3 regions of the Streptomyces sp. NPDC031426 genome follow, and region 2 is predicted to be linked to each of the others. Evidence: riboswitches for the same ligand, from Rfam matches in the RefSeq annotation. Region 2 holds a riboswitch; each other region holds the start of a gene.
What was found. Region 2 has a riboswitch for cobalamin ahead of ACZ5NH_RS34455 (CbtB domain-containing protein). Riboswitches for the same ligand answer to the same signal wherever they lie in the genome.
Positions count from the first base shown of each region.

Region 1: it holds a riboswitch for cobalamin, as region 2 does, so the genes downstream of both, ACZ5NH_RS21365 (cobalamin biosynthesis protein) here and ACZ5NH_RS34455 (CbtB domain-containing protein) in region 2, are expected to answer to the same signal.
Region 3: it holds a riboswitch for cobalamin, as region 2 does, so the genes downstream of both, ACZ5NH_RS14965 (ribonucleoside-diphosphate reductase subunit alpha) here and ACZ5NH_RS34455 (CbtB domain-containing protein) in region 2, are expected to answer to the same signal.

Region 1 is NZ_JBVIJE010000009.1:317,482-323,013, forward strand. Features, by position in the region: gene cobN (cobaltochelatase subunit CobN) at 1-1,328, opposite strand, end outside; gene ACZ5NH_RS21360 (cobyric acid synthase) at 1,325-2,833, opposite strand; gene ACZ5NH_RS21365 (cobalamin biosynthesis protein) at 2,830-3,792, opposite strand; cobalamin riboswitch at 3,893-4,033, opposite strand; gene ACZ5NH_RS21370 (hypothetical protein) at 4,175-4,402, opposite strand; gene ACZ5NH_RS21375 (inorganic phosphate transporter) at 4,437-5,532, opposite strand, start outside.
Region 2 is NZ_JBVIJE010000024.1:22,143-27,674, forward strand. Features, by position in the region: gene ACZ5NH_RS34445 (histidine phosphatase family protein) at 1-551, shown strand, start outside; gene ACZ5NH_RS34450 (CbtA family protein) at 617-1,369, opposite strand; gene ACZ5NH_RS34455 (CbtB domain-containing protein) at 1,391-1,612, opposite strand; cobalamin riboswitch at 1,649-1,787, opposite strand; gene ACZ5NH_RS34460 (alpha/beta hydrolase family protein) at 2,050-2,814, shown strand; gene ACZ5NH_RS34465 (LmrA/YxaF family transcription factor) at 2,904-3,173, opposite strand; gene ACZ5NH_RS34470 (GNAT family N-acetyltransferase) at 3,447-4,313, shown strand; gene ACZ5NH_RS34475 (sensor histidine kinase) at 4,310-5,530, opposite strand.
Region 3 is NZ_JBVIJE010000006.1:378,851-384,382, reverse strand. Features, by position in the region: gene mctP (monocarboxylate uptake permease MctP) at 1-1,082, shown strand, start outside; gene ACZ5NH_RS14970 (GNAT family N-acetyltransferase) at 1,157-1,663, shown strand; cobalamin riboswitch at 1,716-1,840, shown strand; gene ACZ5NH_RS14965 (ribonucleoside-diphosphate reductase subunit alpha) at 1,966-4,335, shown strand; gene ACZ5NH_RS14960 (ribonucleotide-diphosphate reductase subunit beta) at 4,335-5,348, shown strand; gene ACZ5NH_RS14955 (hypothetical protein) at 5,357-5,532, opposite strand, start outside.

The DNA.
Region 1 (5,532 bases), on a different contig from region 2:
TCGACGTACAGGCTGCCCGGCGGCTCGCCCCACGCCTCCACCATGGCGTCCCTGAGCTCGGGGTTCAGCCTCTCGAACCACGCTCGGTAGTCGGCCAGCGGGACCCGCGCGGGCGCCGTCGCCAGCTGCTCCTCGGTCAGCCACTCCACGTCGTGGCCGCCGGCCTCGATCAGCCGGTGGATCAACTCGTCGCCACCCGAGGGGTATTCGGTGAGGCCGTAGCCGGCCTCCCGCAGGGCGTCCAGGACCCGGACCGCCGACGCGGGCGTGTCCAGGCCGACCGCGTTGCCGACCCGGGAGTGCTTGGTCGGGTACGCGGTGAAGACCAGCGCGATCTTCTTCTCCGCGTTCGGCTTGTGCTTCAACCGCGCGTGCCGCAGGGCGATTCCGGCCACCCGCGCGGCCCGCTCCGGATCGGCGACGTACACCGGGACCTCGTCCGGGCCCTGCTCCTTGAAGGAGAACGGCACGGTGATCAGCCGGCCGTCGAACTCCGGGATCGCGACCTGCATCGCCGCGTCCATGGGGGAGAGGGCGGCGTCCGACTCCTGCCACGCGGACCGCGAGGAGGTGAGGCAGAGGCCCTGGAGCACCGGGATGTTCAGTTCCGCGAGCGCGCCGATGTCCCAGGACTCCTCGTCACCGCCCGCCGAGGCCTGCGAGGCATGGGTGCCGCCGGCCGCGAGCACGGTCGCGATCAGCGCGTCGGCCCGCCCCAGCAGCTCGTACAGCCCGGCGTCCGCGCCGCGCAGCGAACCACAGTAGACGGGGAGGGCGTTGGCGCCCTGCGCCTCGATCGCCGCGCACAGGGTGTCCACGAAGGCGGTGTTGCCGCTGAGTTCGTGCGCCCGGTAGAAGAGCACGCCCACCGTCGGCCGGCCGTCGACGAGAGGGCGGTCGCCGTGGACGCCGTACTCCGGCATCCTGCGCGGCTCCTCGAAGCCCTCACCGGTCAGCAGCACGGTGTCCGACAGGAACCGGGACAGCTCCAGCAGGTTCGCGGGCCCGCCCTCGACCAGGTACTTCAGTGCCTCCGCCACCACACCGGCCGGCACCGACGACTCGGCCATCAACTCGGCGTCCGGTACGGCCTCGCCGCCCAGCAGCACGGTCGGGACGCCGGACGTCCGCAGCACGGCCAGCCCCTCCTCCCAGGCGCGCTTGCCGCCCAGCAGCCGTACGACGGCGAGGTCCGCGCCCTGGACGAGGCCCGGGAGTTCACCGGCGACATCCACCCGCGTCGGGTTGCCGATGCGGTAGTCCGCGCCGGAGGCCCGGGCCGCCAGCAGATCCGTGTCGGCGGTCGACAACAACAACACTGTGCTCATGCGGGCGCTCCCGGTGGAATGAAAGGCAGTCCTTGCGGCGCGCCCGACTCGATGAGCCGCCAGAGCGCGTCCGTGTCCGCGTGCTGTTCGATCAGGTCGCCGAGCCGGTCGAGCTGCTCCTCGCGCAGCGCGGCGAAGGAGGTGTCCGGCGCGGGCACGAAGCGGCGGCCCGCGGCGGCGGCCACCTCGCGCAGAAAGGCCCGGCGGAAGCCGTCCGACTCCAGCGAGCCGTGCCAGTGCGTGCCCCAGGTCTGGCCGACCCGGCAGCCGTCGAGGAAGGGATCGCCGCCGTCGATCGTGGCGACCCCGTGGTGGATCTCGTACCCCTCGACCCGCTCGCCGAGGGCCTCCCCGGACGGCCGGGTCAGGGTCTTCTCGCGGGCGAACCGCACCCGCAGGGGCAGCACACCGAGCCCCGGGACCTCACCGGCCCGCGACTCGACCTCGTCCTCGATGCGCTCGCCGAGGATCTGGAAGCCGCCACAGATGCCGAGGACCGGCCGCTGCTCGGCGGCCCGCCGGACGACGGCGTCCGCGAGGCCCCGCTGCCGCAGCCACTCCAGCGCCCGGACCGTGCCCCGGGTCCCCGGAATCACCACCAGGTCCGCGTCCGCCAGCTCCTCCGGCCGGTCCACGAACCGCACCACGACCCCGGGTTCGGCGGCCAGCGCATCGACGTCCGTGAAGTTGGACATCAGCGGGATCGCGCACACGGCGACCCGCAGCACGTCCTCGCCGACGGGCGGGGGCACGGCGGACTCGCGGACCGTGCCCCGCAGCGAGACCCGCAGCCCGTCCTCCTCGTCGATGCCGAGCCCGTGCCGGAACGGCAGCACGCCGTACGTACGCCGCCCGGTGAGGCCGTACAGCATCTCCAAACCGGGCTCCAGCAACGAGACGTCGCCGCGGAACTTGTTCACCAGGAAGCCGGCGACCAGTTCCTGGTCCTCCGGCGAGAGCAGGGCGACGGTCCCGAAGAAGGAGGCGAACACGCCTCCGCGGTCGATGTCCCCGACCACCAGCACGGGCAGCCGCGCGTTCCGCGCGATCCCCATGTTCACGATGTCCGTCCGCCGCAGATTGATCTCCGCAGGCGAGCCCGCGCCCTCACAGATCACCGCGTCATACGTGCCCCGCAACTCGGCCAGGCAGTCCAGCACCGTGCCGAGGAGCCTCTGCTGCCGCCCGCCGTGATAACCGCGTGCGCTCAACTCGCCCACCGGCCTGCCCAGCAGCACCACCTGGCTGCTCTGCTCGCCGCCCGGCTTGAGCAGCACCGGGTTCATCAGCGCGGTCGGCTCGATCCGGCACGCCTGGGCCTGCATGGCCTGGGCCCGCCCGATCTCCGCGCCCTCGCGGGTGACGAAGGAGTTGAGCGACATGTTCTGCGCCTTGAACGGCGCGACCTTCACGCCCTGTCGCACCAGCCACCGGCAGATCCCGGCCGTCACGACGCTCTTTCCGGCGTCGGAGGTGGTGCCGGCGACGAGGAGTCCCCCGTTCACTTCCCACGTCCCTTCAGACCCTTGACGTTCTTGGCGAGGGAGCGCGCGGCGACCGTGCCGCCGAGCGCGAGCAGGCCGACGCGGCGGGAGAGCCGTACGGCCCGGTCGATGTCGGTGCCCCGGACGGCCCGGCCGGTGTCCCCGTTCAGCACGGGCCGGTGCTCGACCCGGCCGCCGTAGGAGAGCGTTCCGCCCAGCCGGACGCCGAGAGCGCCCGCGAACGATGCCTCCACGGGCCCGGCGTTGGGGCTCGGATGCCGGTGGGCGTCGGCCTTCCAGGCGCGCAGGGCACCGCGCGGGTCGGGTCCGGCCGCGGCGGCGAGTACGGCGGTCAGCCGGGCCCCCGGCCAGCCGGCCAGGTCGTCGAGCCGGGCGGAGGCCCAGCCGTAGCGCCGGTAGCGGGGGGACCTGTGACCGACCATCGCGTCCAGGGTGTTGACGGCCCGGAAGCCCAGCAGCCCGGGCACCCCGGCAAGGGCGCCCCACACCAGGGCGCCCACGACGGCGTCGGAGGTGTTCTCGGCGACCGACTCGACCACGGCCCGGGCGATCCCGTCGGCGTCCAGCGCCTGCGGGTCCCGGCCGCACAGATGCGGCAGCCGCGCCCGCGCCGCCTCGACGTCCCCGGACTCCAGGGCGCGCCCGATCGTGCGGGCCTCCCGGGCGAGCGAAGTACCGCCCACGACCGCCCAGGTGGCGGAGGCGGTCAGTGCGACGGAGGCGGCAGGGGAGGGGCGTACGGCGCGTGCGGCCAGCGTGCCGAGTGCGACGGCGCCACCGGCGCACACGACGGTGTGCACGGCGCCCCAGCCGCGGTGGTCGTGCCACAACGCGCGGTCCACGGCAGCGGCCGCACGCCCGAACGCGGCGACCGGATGTCCGCGGCGCGGATCGCCGAGGAGCAGGTCACCGAGAAGGCCGGCGGCGGCGCCGTACGCGTAAGTGCGATCGGCACCCATCGGCTCAGCCGGCCGTGGGTACAGGAGCGGGCCTGGTACTGGTCCTTCGGCAGCCGGGCATGGCGATCTGTGTCCTCACTCAGGGTGTCCGCGCCCTGGTTCGACGAGATTCGGCGGTGAGAGTTCCTGGCTCCCGGGGGTTCTTCCCCGGTGACAGTGGCGGGACCGCGCCGGATTCGCACCGGCTTCCTCTCCTGCCGCCGTACATGGCCTGGGCAGTCCACCACGCGCTCCGAACGGCCGTCAACTTGCCGTTGACCTGCGCGGGGAGAGTGTGCCGATCCCCACATCGTGGGGCGCCCGTGACCCCTGGGCATGGCGAAGGCTCCTCTCCGTCAGGGACGGAGAGGAGCCTTCGGACTGCCCGGTTCGTGCCGCTCGGTCAGGACTTGGAGACGATGAGGTAGATGCCGTACGACACCGCCGCGGCACAGGCGGCGAAGCAGAGGTAGGCGCCGGTGACGGCGAGGGCGGCGGAGTTGCCCTGGGCCGCGGCCTTCTCGCGCCGGGCCAGACCGTTGACGCCGAGGGTGAACAGGGCCACCAGGCCCACCGTGAACACGAGGCTGACGCCGAAGACGGAGCCGAGGGCCGACCAGTCGATCTTCATGGGGTTGCTTCCTTGGTTACCAGTGTGGCCGGGGTCAGACGGTGGCGGCCGGCGGGGCGGCCTCGGGCGCGGCCTCAGCGGCGGCCGGGGAGAGGATCGTGGCCGTCAGGTCCTCGGTGATCGTGCCCGCCGGGGGCGGGGTCACCGCGGCGATGGCGGCGGTCACCACGCCGGCCGGCTCCTCGGGCACGTCGACGACGTTGGTGTGGTCGACGACCTCGCGGCGGGAGATCTTCCAGATCGTGACGCTCGCGGCGACCAGGAAGACGGCGACGACTGCGGTGCCCCAGTCACCCAGGTCCGTGACGGACTCGGCGCCCGCGCCGACCAGCGCGGCGGCCGGGAGGGTGAGCACCCAGGCGACGACCATGCGGGTCGCGGTGGACCACCGGACCACCCCGCCCTTGCGGCCGAGGCCCGCGCCCATCACCGAGCCGGAGACGACATGCGTGGTGGAGAGGGAGAAGCCCAGGTGCGAGGAGGCCAGGATGGCGGTCGCGGCGCTGGTCTGGGCCGCGAAGCCCTGGCGCGGCTCCAGGTCGGTCAGGCCCTTGCCCATGGTGCGGATGATCCGCCAGCCGCCGATGTAGGTGCCGAGCGCGATGGCCAGGCCCGCGGAGAGGATGACCCAGGTGGGAGGGTTCGAGCCCGGGGCGATGGCGCCGCCCGCGATCAGCGCCAGGGTGATGATGCCCATCGTCTTCTGGGCGTCGTTGGTGCCGTGGGCGAGGGAGACCAGGCCGGCGGAGGCGATCTGGCCGGCGCGGTAGCCCTTGCGGGTGGCCTCGCCCTCGGTCTTGCCGCCGATGCCGTAGGAGAACCGGGTGGCCAGCATCGAGGCGACGCCCGCCACGATCGGGGCGGCGACCGCGGGGAGCAGCACCTTGGTGACCAGGACGTCACCGTGCACCGCGCCGAAGCCGGCCGAGGCGACGGTGGCGCCGATCAGACCGCCCATCAGGGCGTGCGAGGAGCTGGAGGGCAGGCCCACCAGCCAGGTCAGCAGGTTCCAGAGGATCGCGCCGACCAGGGCGGCGAAGATGACCTCGGGACGGATGCCGGTCTCGTCGACGAGACCCTTGGAGATCGTGTTGGCGACCTCCACGGAGAGGAAGGCGCCCACCAGATTG
Region 2 (5,532 bases):
GCGCGTCACTGCGGCAGGCCCGCTTCGACGACGGCGGCTCGATCGACGGCAGCGCAGCGGCACGTGCCCGCTCGGCGGCCGCAGCCCTGCCCTCCGCGGCCCGTGTCCTCGCCTCCCCCGGCATGCGCTGCCGGGAGACGGCCGCGGCACTGGGCCTCGACGGTGTGCCGGTACCGGAGTTGGCGGGTCTCGATGTGGGCCGCTGGCGCGGGCGCACCCTGGAGGAGGTGGGGGCCGCCGAGCCGGAGGCGGTGGGCCGCTGGCTCTCCGACCCCGAGTGCGCACCGCACGGGGGTGAGTCCGTGCGGGATCTGTGCCGGCGGGTCGCGCGGTGGCTGGCCGGCGCACAGGACCTGACGGGTCGTACGCTCGCCGTGGTCGAGCCGGAGGTGGTGCGGGCGGCGGTCGTCGACGCACTGGACCTGCCCGCGGCGCTCTTCTGGCGCCTCGACGTACCGCCGCTGACCCTGACCGAACTCAGCGGCCGGGCCGGGCGGTGGAATCTGCGTCTGGGGTGTCCGCTTGGCACGCCTACGCCGGAGGCTGACTAGGCAGGAGGGACGGCAGAAGGGCCCGGCGGACGGTTCCGCCGGGCCCCTCTGTCGTACGCGAGGAGTCAGTGCGCGGCCGGAACCGCTCGCCGCTTCGCGGCCGTCGCCGGCTTGGGGTTCAGCAGCCGTTCGGCCAACTCACCGAAGACCAGGCCGAATCCGGCCCACAGGGCGGTCTGGATCGCCAGTGCCGAGAGCCGGAAGCGCCACAGCAGGGTGGCCGGGAAGCCCTTGGGCACCTCGTTGACGACGGGCAGGAACTGGTACGCCAGGCCGATCACGACGGTGAACGCGACCACCGCGGCCACCGTGGCCCACCAGGTGCCCAGGCGCGGCGCGAGCCTTTTGCCCAGGAGGGTGGCGGCGACCGCGAGCAGGACACCGAGCAGCATCATCAGGAAGTACAGGGTGGTCCGCTTGCCGATGGTGTCGGGGTTGCCGACCGACGGCGGGTTGGCCGGGTACTTCAGGAACGGCACGACGTACACGGCGAGCAGCGCGCAGCCCGACAGCAGCAGTGCCGTGGCGCGCGGGCCGAAGCGCCCCACGCGGCCGAGGGCGAAGCTGAAGGCGAGCGCGGCGATGCCGCCGAATGCGACCCCGTAGACGAGGACACCGGTGGCGAGGCCGGCGGTCGACTGCAGGGAGCGGGAGACGGTCTCCATCTCGTGCTCGTGGGAGTGGGCCTGCTCGAAGCTGATCGCCTTGTCGACGTTCGGCTCACCGAGCACGTAGGCCACGACCAGGGCGAGCACGCCGGCCGCGAGGCCGGCGAGCATGCCCCGCACGAGAAGGTTCCGTACGGTTGCGGAGTTCATGGGCGCGCGGTGTTCGTCGCGTCAGTGGCAGGGGAAGCCCAGCAGGTGGCGGGCGTCGTGCACCCACTCGTGGACGTCCGTGCCGTTGAACACGGAGGTGGCGCCCTGCTCGGCGCCGACGAAGTAGAGCAGGACGAGCATGAGGATGCCGAAGAAGACCGCCCAGGGAGCAATCGCCTTCAGCGGCAGCTTGGCGGGAACGACGGGGATGGTGGCTGTCGGCTGGGCGACGGTCTGCGCCATGGCAGGACCTCCTCTGGGAGTTCGCGTCCCATCTCGGTGGTGCACAGGACGACGACCACGGGTCTGACTCACGAGCCCCTCGCGGGTCCCGCATACAGTGGCGCGACCGTGCCGGATTCCCACCGGCTTCCGTTTCGCCGTCGTCGATATCGGACCGACCGTACCGCGCCACGCGCGCATGGCCAAGACCGCCTCCCCGCCAAGTGATCTTCCTCTCCACCACGTGTGTCCGCGCGCCACACACGTGGCGGGAAAAAGGTTGGGCGGGCTGATCATCGGTCTGGTAGCTTGCGGTTGACCGTGATCAAGGCCGAGGAGGTGAGACCCATGAAGGCTGTATTCGTGTGGGTGCTCCCCCTCGTCGTCACGGTCGGGCGATCGACGTAGGTGTCGCCGGGAGCGCCTCGACACCAGGCACTCCCGAAAGGCAACACGCCATGACATCTTTGAAGTTCATCGCCGAGTCGTCCGTCAACGGCATGATCGAACGCGACTTCACCGTGGGCGAGGTCCCCGGTGTCCTCTGGTCCCCCGCCTCCGGCGCGGACCGTGCGCCCCTGGTCCTGATGGGCCATGGCGGCGGCAACCACAAGAAACATCCGGCGATGGCCGGTCGTGCCCAACTCCTGGTGAACGCTTGCGGCTTCCATGTCGCGGTCATCGACGCGCCCGGTCACGGCGACCGGCCGCTTACGGCACATGACGAGCAGGAGATCGCCGAGCTGTTCCGGGCGAGGGCGGCGGGCGAGCCGGAGGGCCCGATCGTCGTCCGCTACAACGCCCACCTGGCGGAGCTCGCCGTGCCCGAGTGGCAGGCGACCCTGGACGCCCTCCAGGAGCTTCCGGAAATCGGCGCCGACGGGCCGGTCGGCTACTTCGGCATCAACATGGGCACCGCGATCGGCGTGCCGCTGGTGGCGGTCGAACCCAGGATCACCGCCGCGGTCTTCGGTCAGCACTGGCCCGACGTCCTGGCGGAGAAGGCCAAGCAGATCACCGTCCCGATCGAGTACGACATGCAGTGGGACGACGAACACATCCCGCGCGAGGCCAGTCTGGCGCTGTTCGACGCCTTCGCCTCGACGGAGAAGACCCTGCACGCCAACGCGGGCAGGCACAAGGAGCTGCCCCGGTTCGAGGCCGCCAGCGCGGTCCGGTTCTTCGCCCGGCATCTCGGCCGAACGGCCCCCGTGCCGGCCTGACATGAGCGGTGGCGGCGCCCGGCCTGCCGGTCGGGTGCCGTTGCCGTGCCCCGGGCCGGGGCTGTGCGTCCATGCGCGGCCCCGAGCCGTCAGGCCGTGCGAGTGACCGCGTCGGTGAGCAGCGTTTCGACTTTCCGGGCGACCCGGTCGAGGGGCAGCATGCTGCGCTGGGCGCGGCACATGACGATGGCGCCCTCGACGGACGCCACGACGACGGACGCGAGAACGGGCGCCCGGCAGCCGGGATCGGCGCCGTGCGCCGCGAGCGCCTCGGTCAGCAGCCGCTGCCAGTCCTCGAACACTCCGGCGGCGACCCGGGCCGGTGGGATCTCCTCGGCCGGCGGTTCGTCGACGGACACGGCCGGCACGGGGTAGCCGGCCCGGAACTCGCTGTCGACGACGCCGCCGCGCCACAGGCCAGAAGGGCGCGGGTCCGGCGACCGGACGGGCTCCGGCCGCGTGGACCCCGCCCGTGTCGTCTCCCACGTCTTCGATCGGGAGCAACTCCCCGAGGCCGTGCCCGAGAAACGCCTCCAGCCCGTCTTCGTCCGCGCCGACGGCTGAGCACATCCCGACCGCCCCGGCCGAAAACCGGGTGCGGACTGTCGGCGCCGTGGTGTGGGATCGGGCGTATGGCGATCGTGCTGGGCATGCCGGGAGTCGACGGGCTGAGCGAAGCTGTGGGTGTGCTGCGGGAGTGGCAGTACGACGAGGCGCCGATGCAACTGCATCCGGGCGATCTGGGCTGGTTCTGGCGGTTCGGCGCGGAGGCGACGGCCGCGGCAGTCCGGACCTGGCGCCGGGACGGACGGATTCTCGCCATCGGGCTGCTGGACGGTCGCGATCTGCTGCGGCTGACGACGGCACCGGACGCCCAGCGGGACGAGGAGCTGGCGCAGCGGCTGGTCGAGGACGTGACCGAGCCGGAGCGCGGCGTACTGCCGGCCGGGAGGGTGTACGTCGAGGCGCCCACGGGCGCACTGGTCCAGGATCTGCTGTTCGAGGACGGCTGGGGCGGGGACGAGCCGTGGACGCCGCTGCGCCGCGATCTCACGGCGCCGGTGCCCGATCCGGGCGTGCGGATCGCGGTGGTCGGACCGGAACAGGTCCACGCGCGGACCGCCGTACACCGGGCCGCGTTCGACAGGTCGACGCTCACGGACGAGCGCTGGCACGCGATGGCGGCCGCATTGCCGTACGCCGACGCCCGGTGTCTGGTCGCGTACGACGATCTGGGCAACACGGTGGCGGCGGTGACGGTGTGGTCGGCCGGCCCGGGCAGGCCGGGGTTGCTCGAGCCGATGGGCGTGGACGGGGAGCACCGCGGTCACGGCTACGGCCGGGCGATCTGCGTCGCGGCGGCCGCCGCACTCCGGGAGCTGGGCTCGTCGAGCGCGGTCGTCTGCACCCCGAGCGCCAATGCCGGCGCCGTCGCCACCTACAAGTCAGCCGGCTTCCAGCAGCTCCCTGAGAGACGGGACCGCCGCCGGGACGCCTAGGCCGTGAACCCTCCTTCAGCCTCGGGCTGTGCGGGCCGGGCCTGGATGCCGGGGCGGAATTTCGGGACGCGGAGGGTGATCTTCGTGCCCGCTCCGAGGCCGGTCTCGATGACGAGGCCGTGGTCGTCGCCGTAGACCTGGCGCAGCCGCCGGTCGACGTTGTTCAGGCCGATGCCGGTGGCGGGTCCTGCCGTGCCGCGCAGGATGGCGCGCAGGCGTTCCGGTTCCATGCCGATGCCGTCGTCCTCGATGACGACCCGGGCCTCGGTGCCCTCGTCCTCGGCGATGATCGTGACGCCGATGCGCTCCACGGACCCCTCCAGACCGTGTTTGAGGGCGTTCTCGACGAGCGGCTGCAGGCAGAGGAAGGGCAGTGTCACGGGCAGCACCTCGGGGGCGATGCGCAGGGTGACCGTGAGCCGGCGGCCGAAGCGGGCACGGGCGAGTTCCAGGTACTGCTCGATGGAGCGCAACTCCTCGGCGAGGGTGGTGAAGTCGCCGCCGCGGCGGAAGGAGTAGCGGGTGAAGTCGGCGAATTCCTGCAGGAGTTCCCGGGCACGCTCGGGGTCGGTGCGGACGAAGGAGGCGATGCTCGCGAGGGAGTTGTAGATGAAGTGCGGGGAGATCTGGGCGCGCAGGGCCCGGACCTCGGCCTCGTGGGCGCTGGTGCGGGCCCGGTCGAGCCCGGCGAGTTCGAGTTCGAGGGAGAGCCGGCGGACCGCTTCCTCGCCGGCGCGGACGAGAGCGGTGGACTCGCCGGCGGCGAGCAGGACGAGGGCACCGGGGGTGCCGCCGCCGGCGGGGAGCGGCACCAGGGCGCCCCAGCGGACGGGGCAGCCGGTGTCGTCGCAGGGCAGCGGGAAGGTCCGGGCGCGGGACGGGTGGGCGAGCTGTGCCGTCACCTCCGCGCGGTGGTGTTCGGCGGCGCCGTCCCAGGCGAGCACGCCGGTGTCGTCGGTGAGGGCGAGGGCGGGGGTGCCGAGCAGGGGGCGCAGTCTGCGGACCGTCTTTCGAGCCGTGTCCGGGGTGAGCCCGGCGCGCAGGGGGGCCGCGGCGAGCGCGGCGGTGTGCAGGACGTGGGCCAGGGCGCGCGACGCCCCCTCGCTGTCGGGCGAGTGCTCCTGCTGCCGGCGCGCCGCCCCGTGCCCGAGGGCGGCACCGAGCACGAACAGCGCGAACGCGGCGAGAGCGAGCGCCGCGGTGCCGAGGACGGTCATGG
Region 3 (5,532 bases), on a different contig from region 2:
CGGCGTACACCTACTCCTCCGGTCTGCGCGCCCCCGCCCTGATCGCCTTCGTGAAGGACACGCTGATCTACATCGTCATCGCGGTGGCGATCATCTACATCCCCATCAAGCTGGGCGGCTTCGACGACATCTTCGCCAAGGCGGGCCACGCGTTCAGTCAGGTCAACCCGGTGACGGGCAAGCCGCGCGGCGCGCTCGTGCCCCCGGAGGCCGGACAGTGGACGTACGCCACCCTGGCCCTGGGCTCCGCACTCGCGCTCTTCATGTACCCGCACTCGATCACCGCGACCCTGTCCTCCAGGAGCCGTAACGTGATCCGCCGCAACACCACGATCCTGCCGCTGTACTCCCTGATGCTCGGCCTGCTCGCGCTGCTGGGCTTCATGGCGATCGCGGCCGGGGTCAAGGTCACCAACGGCCAGCTGGCCATCCCCCAGCTGTTCGAGAACATGTTCCCGGACTGGTTCGCGGGCGTGGCCTTCGCGGCGATCGGCATCGGTGCCCTGGTCCCCGCGGCGATCATGTCGATCGCCGCGGCGAACCTCTTCACCCGCAACATCTACAAGGACTTCATCAAGCCGGACGCCACGCCGAAGCAGGAGGCCCAGGTCTCCAAGATCGTCTCCCTGCTGGTGAAGGTCGGCGCCCTGGTCTTCGTCCTCACCATGGACAAGACGGTGGCGATCAACTTCCAGCTGCTGGGCGGCATCTGGATCCTGCAGACCTTCCCGGCCCTGGTCGGCGGCCTGTTCACCCGCTGGTTCCACCGCTGGGCGCTGCTGGCCGGCTGGGCGGTCGGCATGGCGTACGGCACGGTCGCCGCGTACGGCGTCGCCTCCCCGACCCAGAAGCACTTCGGCGGCTCGGCGAAGGAGATCCCCGGCATCGGCGAGATCGGCTACATCGGCCTCACGGCCTTCGTCCTCAACGTCGTGGTCACCGTGGTCCTCACCGTCGTCCTGAAGGCCGTGAAGGCCCCCGAGGGCGTCGACGAGACCAAGCCGGAGGACTACACGGCGGACGCGGGCGACCCGGGGGTGCAGGTGGAACTGCCGCCGGCGACCGCGGGCGCCGGTCACTGAGCGACTGCCGTACGACGGGCCGCCGGAGGAAATCCGGCGGCCCGTCGTCGTACCGCTCCGGCAGACTCGACGCCATGGACATCGTGATCCGGCCCGCGCACCCCGGCGACTACGACGCCCTCGGCGAGATCACCGCCCGGGCGTACCTGGACGACGGACTCCTCGACTTCGGGGAGAGCGACTGGTACCTGGGCGAACTGAGAGACGTGGCCAAGCGAGCGGCCGCGGCACAGGTACTCGTGGCCGTCCGGAACGGCACCCTCCTCGGCGGAGTCACCTTCGTGCCGTCCCCCGGCCCCATGGCCGACATCGCCCGCCCCGCAGAGGCCGAGATCCGCATGCTGGCGGTCGCGCACGCGGGACGGGGACAGGGTGCGGGCGAGGCCCTCGTCCGGGCCTGCATCGACCGCGCACGGGCCACCGAGGGCTGCCGGGCCGTCGTCCTGTCGACCCAGCGCACCATGCACGCCGCCCACCGCATCTACGAGCGCCTGGGGTTCGTCCGCGTCCCCGAACGCGACTGGAACCCGCTCCCGGAACTCGCCGACATCACTCTCCTCACCTACAAGTTGACGCTCTGACACCGTCACGACACAACATCTGGGGGTGACACGACAGCCCGACACTAGATGTATGCTCATGCTCGCTGTCGTCGCAGGGGAATCCGGTGCGAATCCGGAACTGTCCCGCAACGGTGTACTTGTGCGCGTCTGCGCTCAGGAGTCAGTCCGAGGACCTGCCGGCAGCGCACCCGGCCGTCCGGTTCGGGTGCCCTGAGACGTCCGGGCCTCGTGGGATGGGCCGGTGGACGCGACGCCGTGTGCGCTCGTGGTTGCCCCCTGCCCTCGGCAAGGCCCCCGTGCCCAGCGAGGGAGAGCCCCACGTGACCATCGCGCCAGCAGATCCGGCTTCAGCCAGCGGCCTGGAGACCGACGGTCCCGGTGCCGCGCTGCTGCGGACCCTGACCCAGCTGACCGTCGACCTCCCCGACGCCGACCCCGGCCGGGTCGCCGCCGCCGCGCTGCGCGGCCGGTCCGCCCGGGCCGACGAGGCGGAGTTGCGCGAGCTGGCCACCGAGGCCGCCGCCGGGCTCATCTCCGAGGACCCCGCCTACTCCCGGCTGGCCGCCCGGCTGCTGACCATCTCCATCCGCGCCGAGGCCGCCTCGCAGGGCGTGACATCCTTCACCGGGTCCGTGACCGTGGGGCACCGCGAGGGGCTCATCGCCGACCGCACCGCCGAGTTCGTACGGTTGCACGCCGAGCGGCTCGACACGCTGATCGACGCGGCCGGCGACGACCGCTTCGGCTACTTCGGCCTGCGCACCCTGCACAGCCGCTATCTCCTGCGGCACCCGATCACCCGCAAGGTCATCGAGACGCCCCAGCACTTCATGCTGCGGGTCGCGAGCGGCCTGGCCGAGGACGACACGACCCGCTCCGTGGACGAAGTGGCCGCGCTCTACGGGCTCATGAGCAGGCTCGACTACCTCCCGTCCTCCCCCACGCTCTTCAACTCCGGCACGCGGCACCCGCAGATGTCGTCCTGCTACCTCCTCGACTCCCCGCTGGACGAGCTGGACTCCATCTACGACCGCTACCACCAGGTGGCCCGGCTCTCCAAGCACGCCGGAGGCATCGGTCTGTCGTACTCCCGGATCCGCAGCCGGGGTTCGCTGATCCGCGGCACCAACGGGCACTCCAACGGCATCGTGCCGTTCCTGAAGACCCTGGACGCCTCGGTGGCCGCCGTGAACCAGGGCGGCCGGCGCAAGGGCGCGGCCGCGGTCTACCTGGAGACCTGGCACTCCGACATCGAGGAGTTCCTGGAGCTGCGGGACAACACCGGTGAGGACGCCCGCCGTACGCACAACCTGAACCTCGCGCACTGGATCCCGGACGAGTTCATGCGCCGGGTCAACGCCGACGAGCAGTGGTCGCTGTTCTCCCCGTCGGACGTGCCGGAGCTGGTGGACCTGTGGGGCGAGGAGTTCGAGGCCGCCTACCGCAAGGCGGAGGAAAAGGGCCTCGCGAAGAAGACCATGCCGGCCCGTGAGCTGTACGGCCGGATGATGCGCACCCTCGCGCAGACCGGCAACGGCTGGATGACCTTCAAGGACGCGGCCAACCGCACCGCCAACCAGACGGCCCTGCCGGGGCACGTGGTCCACTCCTCCAACCTCTGCACGGAGATCCTGGAGGTCACGGACGACGGGGAGACGGCGGTCTGCAACCTGGGGTCCGTGAACCTGGGTGCCTTTGTCGACACGACGACCGGTGACCTCGACTGGCAGCGGCTGGACGACACCGTCCGCACCGCCGTCACCTTCCTGGACCGCGTGGTCGACATCAACTTCTATCCGACCGAGCAGGCGGGACGGTCGAACGCCAAGTGGCGTCCCGTCGGTCTCGGCGCGATGGGTCTGCAGGACGTCTTCTTCAAGCTGCGCCTGCCCTTCGACTCGCCGGAGGCCAAGGCCCTGTCCACGCGGATCGCCGAGCGGATCATGCTGGCCGCGTACGAGGCCTCCGCCGACCTGGCCGAGCGCAACGGCCCGCTGCCGGCCTGGGAGAAGACCCGTACGGCCCAGGGCGTGCTGCACCCCGACCACTTCGGTGTCGAGCTGTCCTGGCCGGAGCGCTGGGCGGCGCTGCGCGGCCGTATCGCCGAGGTCGGCATGCGCAACTCCCTGCTGCTGGCCATCGCGCCCACCGCCACCATCGCCTCCATCGCGGGCGTGTACGAGTGCATCGAGCCGCAGGTGTCGAACCTGTTCAAGCGCGAGACGCTGTCCGGTGAGTTCCTGCAGGTCAACTCCTACCTGGTGCAGGACCTGAAGGAGCTGGGCGTGTGGGACGCCCGCACCCGTGAGGCGCTGCGGGACAGCAACGGCTCGGTGCAGGACTTCGCGTGGATTCCGGCCGACGTACGGGCGCTGTACCGCACGGCGTGGGAGATCCCGCAGCGCGGCCTGATCGACATGGCGGCGGCCCGCACCCCGTTCCTGGACCAGGCGCAGTCCCTGAACCTGTTCCTGGAGACGCCGACCATCGGCAAGCTCTCCTCGATGTACGCCTACGCCTGGAAGTCGGGCCTGAAGACGACGTACTACCTGCGCTCCCGCCCGGCGACCCGCATCGCCCGCGCCGCCCAGGCGCAGACCGCCGCCGGCATCCCCGTCCAGCAGGTCGCCGACCCCGACGCGGTCGCCTGCTCCCTTGAGAACCCCGAGTCCTGCGAGGCCTGCCAGTAATGTCCAACCGTTCCCAGAACCTTCTCGACCCGGGCTTCGAACTCACCCTGCGCCCCATGCGCTACCCGGACTTCTACGAGCGCTACCGCGACGCGATCAAGAACACCTGGCACGTCGAGGAGGTCGACCTCCACTCGGACGTCGCCGACCTCGCGAAGCTGACGCCCGAGGAGCAGCACCTCATCGGCCGCCTGGTCGCCTTCTTCGCGACCGGTGACTCGATCGTCGCCAACAACCTGGTGCTGACGCTCTACAAGCACATCAACTCCCCCGAGGCACGGCTCTACCTGAGCCGTCAGCTCTTCGAGGAGGCCGTGCACGTCCAGTTCTATCTGACGCTCCTGGACACCTACCTGCCCGACCCGGACGACCGCGCGGCGGCCTTCGCCGCGGTGGAGAACATCCCCTCCATCCGCGAGAAGGCCGGGTTCTGCTTCAAGTGGATCAACGAGGTCGAGAAGATCGAGCGGCTGGAGACGAAGGCCGACCGCCGTCGCTTCCTGCTCAACCTGATCTGCTTCGCCGCGTGCATCGAGGGCCTGTTCTTCTACGGCGCGTTCGCGTACGTCTACTGGTTCCGCAGCCGGGGTCTGCTGCACGGTCTGGCCACCGGCACCAACTGGGTGTTCCGCGACGAGACGATGCACATGTCCTTCGCCTTCGACGTGGTCGACACCGTCCGCAAGGAGGAGCCGGAGCTGTTCGACGAGGAGCTGGGGCAGCAGGTCACCGACATGCTGAGGGAGGCCGTCGAGGCGGAGCTGCAGTTCGCGCGCGACCTGTGCGGCGACGGCCTGCCGGGCATGAACACCGAGTCGATGCGGCAGTACCTGGAGTGCGTCGCCGACCAGCGCCTCGGCCGCCTGGGGTTCGCCCCGGTGTACGGCTCGGAGAACCCGTTCTCCTTCATGGAGCTGCAGGGCGTCCAGGAGCTGACGAACTTCTTCGAGCGCCGCCCGTCGGCGTACCAGGTCGCGGTGGAGGGCACCGTCGACCTGGACGAAGACTTCTGACCGGCCGTTCAGACGGGGTGGGCCGCGCCGTGCCTCCTGCGGGTCCGGCTCGGCCGCCTCGTCTCGTTCTCCCCCTTCGCCTCCTTACGCTGTGACCTGCTGATCTGGCGGTCGATCATCCTGTCGTGCGCGATACCGATCACCGCCGGGAGGATCAGCAGGCCCAGGATCCCGATCACGGCGA